DNA from 4 places in the Bradyrhizobium sp. Rc2d genome. Region 4 is predicted to be linked to each of the others. Evidence: predicted binding sites of a transcription regulator. Region 4 holds the regulator's gene; each other region holds the start of a gene.
The links. The regulator LexA, encoded in region 4, represses DNA repair genes until DNA is damaged. The targets are predictions, from matches to a motif close to TGTTCNNNNTGTGTTCNG.
Positions count from the first base shown of each region.

Region 1 (2,200 bases), on a different contig from region 4:
GCTGGATGTCGCGTGCGGCCGCGACGCGCGCGGCGACCTCGGCGGAGCCTTCCGCCGGCGGCGGCAGGATCAAATCGGCCGCGGTCACTGCCGGCACCTCGATGCGCAGATCAATGCGATCCATCAGGGGACCGGAGATGCGCGCCTGGTAGTCGCCGGTGCAGCGGTCGATGCGGCCGCGCTTGCAGGCATAGCCGGGCTCGAACGCATTGCCGCAGCGGCAGGGATTCATTGCGGCCACCAGCATGAAGCGGGCAGGGTAGGTGACGCGGTGATTGGCGCGCGACACCGCGACCTCGCCGTTCTCCAAGGGCTGGCGCAGCGAATCCAGCACGCGCGGATCGAACTCGGGCAGCTCGTCGAGGAACAGCACGCCCTGATGCGCCAGCGAGATCTCGCCGGGCTTGGCGCGCATGCCGCCGCCGGTGAGCGCGGCCATGCTGGCGGAATGATGCGGCGAGCGGAACGGCCGCCGCGCGGTCAGCGCGCCACCCTCGATCTCGCCGGCGACGGACGCGATCATGGAGACTTCGAGCAATTCGCCCGGCGACAGCGGCGGCAGGATCGAGGGCAGGCGCGCCGCCAGCATCGACTTGCCGGCGCCGGGCGCACCGATCATCAGCAGGTGATGCCCGCCGGCAGCTGCGATCTCCAACGCCCGCTTGGCGCTTTCCTGGCCCTTGATATCGCGCAGGTCGAGGGACGAGGCGGCGGCTTCATGCACCTTCGGTGAGGGCCGCGACAGCACCTGCGTGCCCTTGAAATGGTTGGCGATCTGAATGAGCGATTGTGCGGCGATGATCTGAATGTCCGGGCTCGCCCAGGCCGCCTCCGAGCCGCAGGCGGCGGGGCAGATCAGGCCCTCCTCGCGTCCATTGGCGCCGATCGCGGCGGGCAGGACGCCTGCGACCGGCGCGATCGACCCGTCGAGGCCGAGCTCGCCCAGAACCGTGAAACCCGTCAGCGCATCCGGCGGGATCGCGCCGATCGCCGCCATCAGCCCGAGCGCGATCGGCAGGTCGTAATGGCTGCCCTCCTTGGGCAGGTCGGCCGGCGCCAGATTGACGATGATCCGCCGCGCCGGCAGCGCCAGCCCCGAGGCGATCAGGGCCGAACGGACCCGCTCGCGCGCCTCCGACACCGCCTTGTCCGGCAGGCCGACGATGGCGAAGGCCGGCAGGCCCGGGGCGACCTGCACCTGCACGTCGACCGCACGGGCCTCGATTCCCTCAAAGGCGACGGTAGAAACCCGCTGAACCATGCTCGAACCAGCCTGCCCTCTCGCGCAATTAGGGGTAGCAGAGCCTGGCACCTTTCGCAAGAACAATACGGGAACATATCCGGGGCCAAGCAAGCCCTAACCGATCGTAAACGCGATGCCGACACTACGCTTCGAATGAGAGCGGCTCTCCTCAGCACATTCCAACGAATGTCCGCTACTCCTGGGGCTGCGGGATGGGCCGTGATCTAACGGGTGAAGAATTCAAATGCTTGCAAATCGCCGGAGAAGCGAACGCCGGGTGTGCAGCCGGCTGGCCAAGATCCATTTTGGCGCGGGCTCGCTGCCGCGCGACTGCACGATCACGGATATCTCGGATGGCGGCGTGAAAGTCGTGGCGGAATTCCTGGAAGTGCCGCCGCAATTCACCATCATCTTCGCGCCCGATTATTCCCGCCAATGCCGCCTGCGCTGGCGCATCGGCTGCGAGTTCGGCGCGGAGTTCGTCGATTAGGCCTTAATGGCCGCGCCTCCTTAACCGGGCTTTAGCGTTAATGGGTAAGCATCTCTGATCAGTCGCCGAGTGATCAGAGTATGCCCAAGCGTCCGTCCGCCGCCTTTCCTTCGGCGAAATTCCTGCTTCCCGCGTTCATGGTGCTCGTCCTCGGCGGCTGCCAGACCAATGGCATCGAGGATGTGACCGGCGCGCTCGGGGTCAGATCTGAAGCCGCCGTCAATGCCGACGCCAGGCCGGACATGGACGCGCTGCGCGAACGCTACCGCTCCAAGCCCGGCGATCCCAACGTTGCGCTCGCCTACGGCAAGGCGCTGCGCGAGAGCGGCCAGCGGGCGCAGGCCGTCGCGGTGATGGAGCAGGCCGTGCTCGCCCATCCCAGCAACAAGGCATTGCTCGCCGGCTATGGCCGCGCGCTTGCCGACAACGGCAATTTCCAGCAGGCCTTCGACGTTCTCGGCCGTGCG
Region 1 is NZ_FNCU01000004.1:147,517-149,716, reverse strand. It holds gene BLV07_RS08530 (YifB family Mg chelatase-like AAA ATPase) at 1-1,261, opposite strand, end outside; gene BLV07_RS08525 (PilZ domain-containing protein) at 1,488-1,733, shown strand; gene BLV07_RS08520 (tetratricopeptide repeat protein) at 1,814-2,200, shown strand, end outside.
Region 1: BLV07_RS08530 (YifB family Mg chelatase-like AAA ATPase) is a predicted target of LexA. The motif match lies at 1,320-1,337, and genes of this name have one in related genera.

Region 2 (2,200 bases), on a different contig from region 4:
GCCCCGCCTGCGCGGGGCATGACAATGTGCCTTAATCTCACTCCCCCGCCTGGAGCTTCCTCGGAAACAGCTCCGGCGCACCGGTGGCCACCAAATGTGGGCCTTCGGGCGCATCCGCCTTGCTGAAATCGAGCTCCTCGATTCGCCCGGCGCGCTTCTCGATCTTGTCGGCGGAGATCAGCACCTGCCGCACGTCCTCGTTCACGTCGGCAAAATGCTTTTGCAGCTTCAGCACGCGGTCGCGCAGGCGGCCGAGGTCGTCGCCCAGCTTGATCACCTCGGTGCGGATCTGGTCGGCGGCATCGCGCATGCGCGCGTCCTTCATGATCTGCTGCATCACCTGGATCGCGAGCATCAGCAACGAGGGCGACACCAGCACGACGCGGGCGCGATAGGCCTTCTGGATCACGTCGTCGAAGCCGTCATGGATCTCGGCGTAGACCGATTCCGACGGCACGAACATCAGCGCCATTTCCTGGGTCTCGCCGGTGACGAGATATTTTTCGGCGATGTCGCTGACATGCTTCATCACGTCACCGCGCAGGCGCTGCGTGGCGATGCGCCGCTCCTCGTCGGTGCGGGCGTCGTGCAGCGCCGTCATCGCCTCCAGCGGAAATTTCGCGTCGATGCAGAGCGGGCGCTGGTCGGGCAGGAACACGACGCAGTCGGGGCGCTTGCCCGTCGAGAGCGTGAACTGGAACTCGTAGGAGCCTTTGGGAAGACCGTCCTGGACGATCGCCTCCATCCGCGCTTGTCCAAAGGCGCCGCGCGACTGCTTGTTGGCGAGCACGTCGCGCAACGTCGTCACCTGTGTGGTGAGGTCGGTGAGATTCTTGTGCGCGCTGTCGATGATGCCGAGCCGCTCGTGCAGCGCGCGCAGGCTCTCCATGGTGTTGCGGGTCGAATGTTCCATGGACTGGCCGACGCGATGTGTCACCGAATCCAGCCGCTCGTTGACCGCCCGCGCCATCTCGGCCTGGCGGCCGGCCAGCGCCTGGGTCATGGCGTCGACCCGGCCCGAGGCCTCGCTCTGGGTCCGCAGCACCTCGCTCAGGCGCTCCTCGAGCTCGTCGGCCCGGATCGCATGCGCCATCGCGAGTTCCGCGCCGCGCCGCCCGGAGCGCGCGATCACGACGGCAATCACTACCAGCAGGATGAGGACGAGGGCGCCGAAGCCGATCAGCGCATCGATCGTGCGCACCGGCCAGTCGCCCAGCATGACAATGATCTCGTTCATGCAGCCCCTTCTACCCGATTCGCCGGAATGCGCGAACGAAGAGGGAACGCAGGTGGTTAAGGACCCACTAATTTTTATGGTTAACGAAACCTGAAGTTTTATGGTTAGCGGAGGGTTAACGAAGTTCCTCGCCGGATTGACCGCATCCGGCGCGCAGCTTAAATCGCCGCCATGGCCCTCAGAGAAATCATCATCCTGCCCGACAAGCAGCTGCGTCTGATCTCCAAGCCGATCGAGAAGGTCACGCCGGAGATCCGCAAGCTTGCCGACGACATGTTCGAGACCATGTATGATGCGCCCGGCATCGGCCTCGCGGCGATCCAGGTCGCGCAGCCGCTGCGGCTGATCACCATGGACCTCGCCAAGCGCGACGAGAACGGCGAGACCAAGCACGAGCCGCGTGTCTTCATCAACCCGGAGATTCTCTCCTCCTCGGAGGAACTTTCGGTGTACGAGGAAGGCTGCCTGTCGATCCCCGAATATTACGAGGAGGTCGAGCGTCCCGCGAAGGTGCGTGTGCGCTTCACCGACCTCGACGGCAAGGTGCACGAGGAGGATGCCGAAGGCCTCTATGCCACCTGCATCCAGCACGAGATCGATCATCTCAACGGCGTCTTGTTCGTCGACTATTTGTCGAAGCTCAAGCGCGACCGCGTGATGAAGAAGTTCGAGAAAGCCGCCAAGCGCGCGGGGGAGTAGTCTCTGTCATTCCGGGGCGATGCGCAGCATCGCACCCGGAACCTTGAGGTTCTCAGGCGCGCAATTGCGCACCGTGTTTGGCTCGTCGAGCCGGCCCGGGAATGACGGTCACCGATTGGTCCTTCGCAGGTTTTCATATGCCTCTCCGCCTGATCTTCATGGGCACGCCCGATTTCTCCGTGCCGACGCTGCTCGAGCTGGTCGCGCATGGCCACGAGATCGCGGCCGTCTACACCCGCGCGCCGAAGCCGGGCGGCCGGCGCG
Region 2 is NZ_FNCU01000011.1:148,673-150,872, forward strand. It holds gene BLV07_RS16215 (DNA recombination protein RmuC) at 38-1,237, opposite strand; gene def (peptide deformylase) at 1,409-1,936, shown strand; gene fmt (methionyl-tRNA formyltransferase) at 2,074-2,200, shown strand, end outside.
Region 2: BLV07_RS16215 (DNA recombination protein RmuC) is a predicted target of LexA. The motif match lies at 1,269-1,286, and genes of this name have one in related genera.

Region 3 (2,200 bases), on a different contig from region 4:
GGGCGGCATGAGCAACACCAAGTGAGCTCTGCCCATAAGGTGAGAGTCCCGCGTTCAGCGCGGGGCTCTTCACTCGAGGACGACGACGATTCATCCTGTCCCCGTCGCGCTCCAAAGCGCGATGAGATTTGGATGAATCGTCATTGCGCTTTAGGTTATTGTTTGAGCATTATCTTATCGGAAAACCGCTGCACACTTTGCGCTAACCCGGCTCTTCGGGTCCGGATCATGCTCTAGCGCCACATCGTCGGCACGCCGACCAGCGCATCGCGACCGTCCTGCTTCAACTCCTCCAGGGAATAGCGATCGGCGCGCAAGGCCTCGCGCAGTTTCGCGGCAATGCGGCGGCGGGTCACCACGTCGGATGAGGGAACGTTGACGCAGACCTCGTTCAGCACTGCCCGCAGCAAGGCGGCCAGTTCGGCGTCCGATGGCATCGACAATCTCCAGCATGTCGCTTGCGCGCACGCCTTAGCTGCGTCGGATGTCAGTGATGTTGAGACAGCTTGCCGCGGAATTCGTCTTAACGAGATGCTCGAGCTGCGCCCGCTTGCGCGCGATCAGGAGTTGGGTCGCAGCGTCGTCGAGGCCCTCGCGCTGCAATTGCCGGATGGCGGAGCCCAGTTCGAGAATCTCGGCGCGCAATTTCAGGATCCGGTAGTTGTCCGGGTCTTCCTCCACCGCGCGGCCCCCAATGTCTCAGCGACGGGCCAACACGCGCGCCGGCTTGTCGACATTCTTCAAGGAGCGAAGACGCATCCGGTCGCGGACGTCGGGCAGGACATCGCCGCCCCCGGCCGACTTCCATTCGTCGATGAGCAGGTTGATCTTCCGGCGCAGATTGATCTGCGCCAGAGCTTGTTCGCTGCAGTCGCAATCGCCGTTGACGAGAGCGCGCACAGACGCCTCGACATCGACCATTTCCAGCCTCAAAGCGCTGATTTTACGCCGAATTTCATTAATTCTGTTGTCCATGGCTTGTTAGAACAAAATAAGAACATATAGTCAAGCCAGATTTCAAGGACGGAGGAGCGACATGCAGATCCAGGCCAAATACGACGCCAGGGTTTTCCTTGGCGAGCAGATGACACGGGCGCAGGGATTGAGATTGAAGCGGCTGAGCGAAGAGGCCTATCAGCCGGCACAATATGCGCGAGATCTGTCCTCTGCCGAGGCTGCGCGGCGCATTCAGGTGCTGGAGGCGGAGATCGAGCTGGCGAATTCGTTCTGAGCTGCCTTCACCGCCCGGAACATTGCAGGCGTGCTGTCGGAACCATGCCAGTGTCGAATGGTTCTCCCTCCGCCAAGGGAGAACAGGCATGGCACGCAAGGCAAAGAAGCGCCGCTACTCACGCAGCTCCGGCAGCGATGTCGAAAGCGAGATGCGGCGCTACAAGAAAGGTACCGCGAAGAGCGGACGTGGCGGTCGCGGCGGACGCGTGAAGAGCCGCAAGCAGGCGATCGCGATCGGGCTGTCGAAGGCCCGCAAGAAGGGCAAGAAGGTCCCGAAGAAGGCCTCCAAGCGGAAGACGTCCAAGAAGAAGGCGTCCAGGAAATCTTCCAAGAAATCGTCGAAGCGCAAATCCAGCAAGCGATCGCGCTGACCTCAATCAGATCATGCTGCCCGGCATGAAGCAGCGGATCGAAATCCCGAACGCAGTCTTCACCGGCCACACCATGGTGCGGCCGGTGCGGTTCGGCTCGGTGATCACGGCTTCATCCGGCACCTCGACCCATTGCCCGTCCAACCGAACACGATAGTGCCCGTTGTGCGATTCCCAATCGGGATCGGAGACAGCAAAGCCATCCGCATCCGAGCAGCACGGACCGAGGTGGCTGCGCAGACTGTCGAACCATGGCTTCAGGGGCGAGTTCGCATAGCGGCCATCGTCGCGCCCGAAGGCGTTTCCAGCCGGCAGCACGAACAACGCCACGAGCAGCGTACTCATCAGCGAGAGCTTCAATCGATCCATGTCGGCACCGATCAATGTGAACCAGCGGCCAGTTCCACAAAGCGGCCGGAGGTTCGAAGGTTCCACGCTCGCGAGCCCACTCCGCGGCTGCGTTGCCGCCGAGCAGATGCCCGACCAGAAAGTGTGATGGCCGAACACGGCTTTTTCGGACGAACCGGGTCACCCTCCCTGCCGTTAACGAGAATGTTATCGGCGACTTGTGGGAATCTTGGGTGGCGAATGCGAAA
Region 3 is NZ_FNCU01000027.1:37,032-39,231, forward strand. It holds gene BLV07_RS28240 (hypothetical protein) at 1-25, shown strand, start outside; gene BLV07_RS28245 (hypothetical protein) at 234-437, opposite strand; gene BLV07_RS28250 (hypothetical protein) at 472-681, opposite strand; gene BLV07_RS28255 (hypothetical protein) at 700-921, opposite strand; gene BLV07_RS28260 (DUF3072 domain-containing protein) at 1,037-1,231, shown strand; gene BLV07_RS28265 (DUF6496 domain-containing protein) at 1,320-1,604, shown strand; gene BLV07_RS28270 (hypothetical protein) at 1,611-1,973, opposite strand.
Region 3: BLV07_RS28260 (DUF3072 domain-containing protein) is a predicted target of LexA. The motif match lies at 983-1,000, and genes of this name have one in related genera.

Region 4 (2,200 bases):
GTATTTGCCGTCGGGGAATTCGATCGCGTCATGATGGCGATCGGGAATGTGCGGATCGATCTTGCCGAACTTGCCGACGCGGGAGTTGATCGTGCGCGTCCAGATCCAACGATTGTCGTAACGGACGTTGTCGGCGAAGGCGAGCTCCGTTCCCGGCAGCAGGCAGACGGCCACGGTCGGGTCGGCCGCGGAAGCAAAACCGCGCGTCGAGGTGCCGCGGAACGTTGTCGACACGATCGTCTCGCCGACTTCGGCGGGGCGCGATGCAACGGCATGCAGACTGTAGTCACACATCGGGTGCTCCTATTCGAAGATAGCAACCCGCGCCTCTTTCGGAGGCGCAAGCCTCTATCAGAGTGGAAGCACGTAACGTTCTGCTTGGTTGTGGGCGAATCTGCGGCTGGCGTCAGCAGGATGCGATCACATTATCTTTCCCGAATCCGATAGGAACAAAGTTCGCTTTAGTGCATTTGGCGGATGCGAGCGTCAGCGGCCTGCGGGCGCCGACCATCCGGAATATGGCCAACTCGGCTGTGGCTGTCGCGCGACGGCATTTCGGGCGCTACGGAATTGCTCGGTCGTTGTTGCGTGCGCCGACTTGCGGGGATGGTGCTGCGATTGTGCTGCGAATGCTTGCGCTGCCGATGCAGCGATCAGCATACTGGCGAACGCGCTCAAAACGATCCTGCGCATCGTTGTCTCCTCGATCTCTTGAGCCGCAAAGCGATGAGTGCTTCGGGCGGCATGTTGAGGACATAGCGCTGGGAGAGGGGCCAGATAATCTGCCCAAGATCAGAAAGACTATTCAGCTGGAGCGGACAATCCGTCCGCTCCAATCGGAATCATTGGTATCGAATGACCGCTGGGTCGTCTCAGTACTTGCGGTACAGTCCGATCAGCTTGCCCTGAATCTTCACCCGGTTCGGCGGCAGGATGCGCACCTCGTAGGCGGCGTTGGCGGGTTCGAGCGCGATCGAGGCGCCGCGGCGGCGGAAGCGCTTGAGCGTCGCTTCCTCGTCGTCGATCAGCGCCACCACGATGTCGCCGGTATCGGCGCTCTCGTTGCGCTGGATCAGCGCCATGTCGCCGTCGAGGATGCCGGCCTCGACCATCGAATCGCCGCGCACTTCGAGCGCATAGTGTTCGCCCGAGCCGAGCATGTCGGGCGGCACGCTGATGGTGTGACTGCGGGTCTGCAACGCTTCGATCGGCGTACCGGCTGCGATGCGACCCATCACGGGCACCGCAACGGGACGCTCGCCCTCGTCGGCGGGCGGACTGGAGCTCGCGCGCACCTTGCCGAGATTGCCCTCGATGACGCTTGGCGTGAAGCCGCGGCGGTTGCCGGCGGCGGCCTGGAGCTCAGGCAGCTTGATCACCTCGATGGCGCGAGCGCGGTTGGGCAGGCGGCGGATGAAGCCGCGCTCCTCCAGCGCGGTGATCAGGCGATGGATGCCCGATTTCGAGCGCAGGTCGAGCGCATCCTTCATCTCGTCGAAGGAGGGCGGCACGCCGCTTTCCTTCAGACGTTCGCTGATGAACCGCAGAAGCTCGTATTGTTTGCGCGTTAACATCTCGACCAAAGTCCCCCGGTTGATGTCGTTCGATTCCGAGACGCTGAATTGGAGCGGCGAACCGCTACATCCTCGAAACAAATCATGAACGGACACTATATGTTCGATATGTGTTCCGCAACTGCTTAATTTACCGTGAACGCGACAAAGTTCGCGGAACACGTGTGGTGGTGCGCTCAGACGGGCAGGCGCAGCACCTCGCAAGGCGAGCCGGCTCCGGCTTTCGGCGCGAACGGTGCGCGCACGAGAAGTGCCTGCGCCGCAGCGAGATTCGCAAGCAGCGAGGAATCCTGGTGATCGACGGGAACGGCCACCAGCGTGCCGTCGTCGCGCTGTTCCAGACGTGCACGAAGATAATCCGCGCGCATATCGTTTGCGCCCACATCGCGGCCGAGCACGGCGCGCTCATGGCGGTGATGAATCACGGACCGGCCCGACAAGGCGCGAATCAGCGGCACCATGAACAGGAAGGCGCACACATAGGACGACACGGGATTACCCGGCAGGCCGATCACGCGCATCGCACCGAGCCGCCCATGCATCATTGGCTTGCCCGGGCGCATCGCAATCTTCCAGAACGCCATCGAGACACCTTCGTCCCTCAGCGCCTGCTGGACCAGATCGTG
Region 4 is NZ_FNCU01000008.1:96,526-98,725, reverse strand. It holds gene BLV07_RS13080 (hypothetical protein) at 1-294, opposite strand, end outside; gene lexA (transcriptional repressor LexA) at 873-1,574, opposite strand; gene BLV07_RS13065 (molybdopterin molybdotransferase MoeA) at 1,751-2,200, opposite strand, start outside.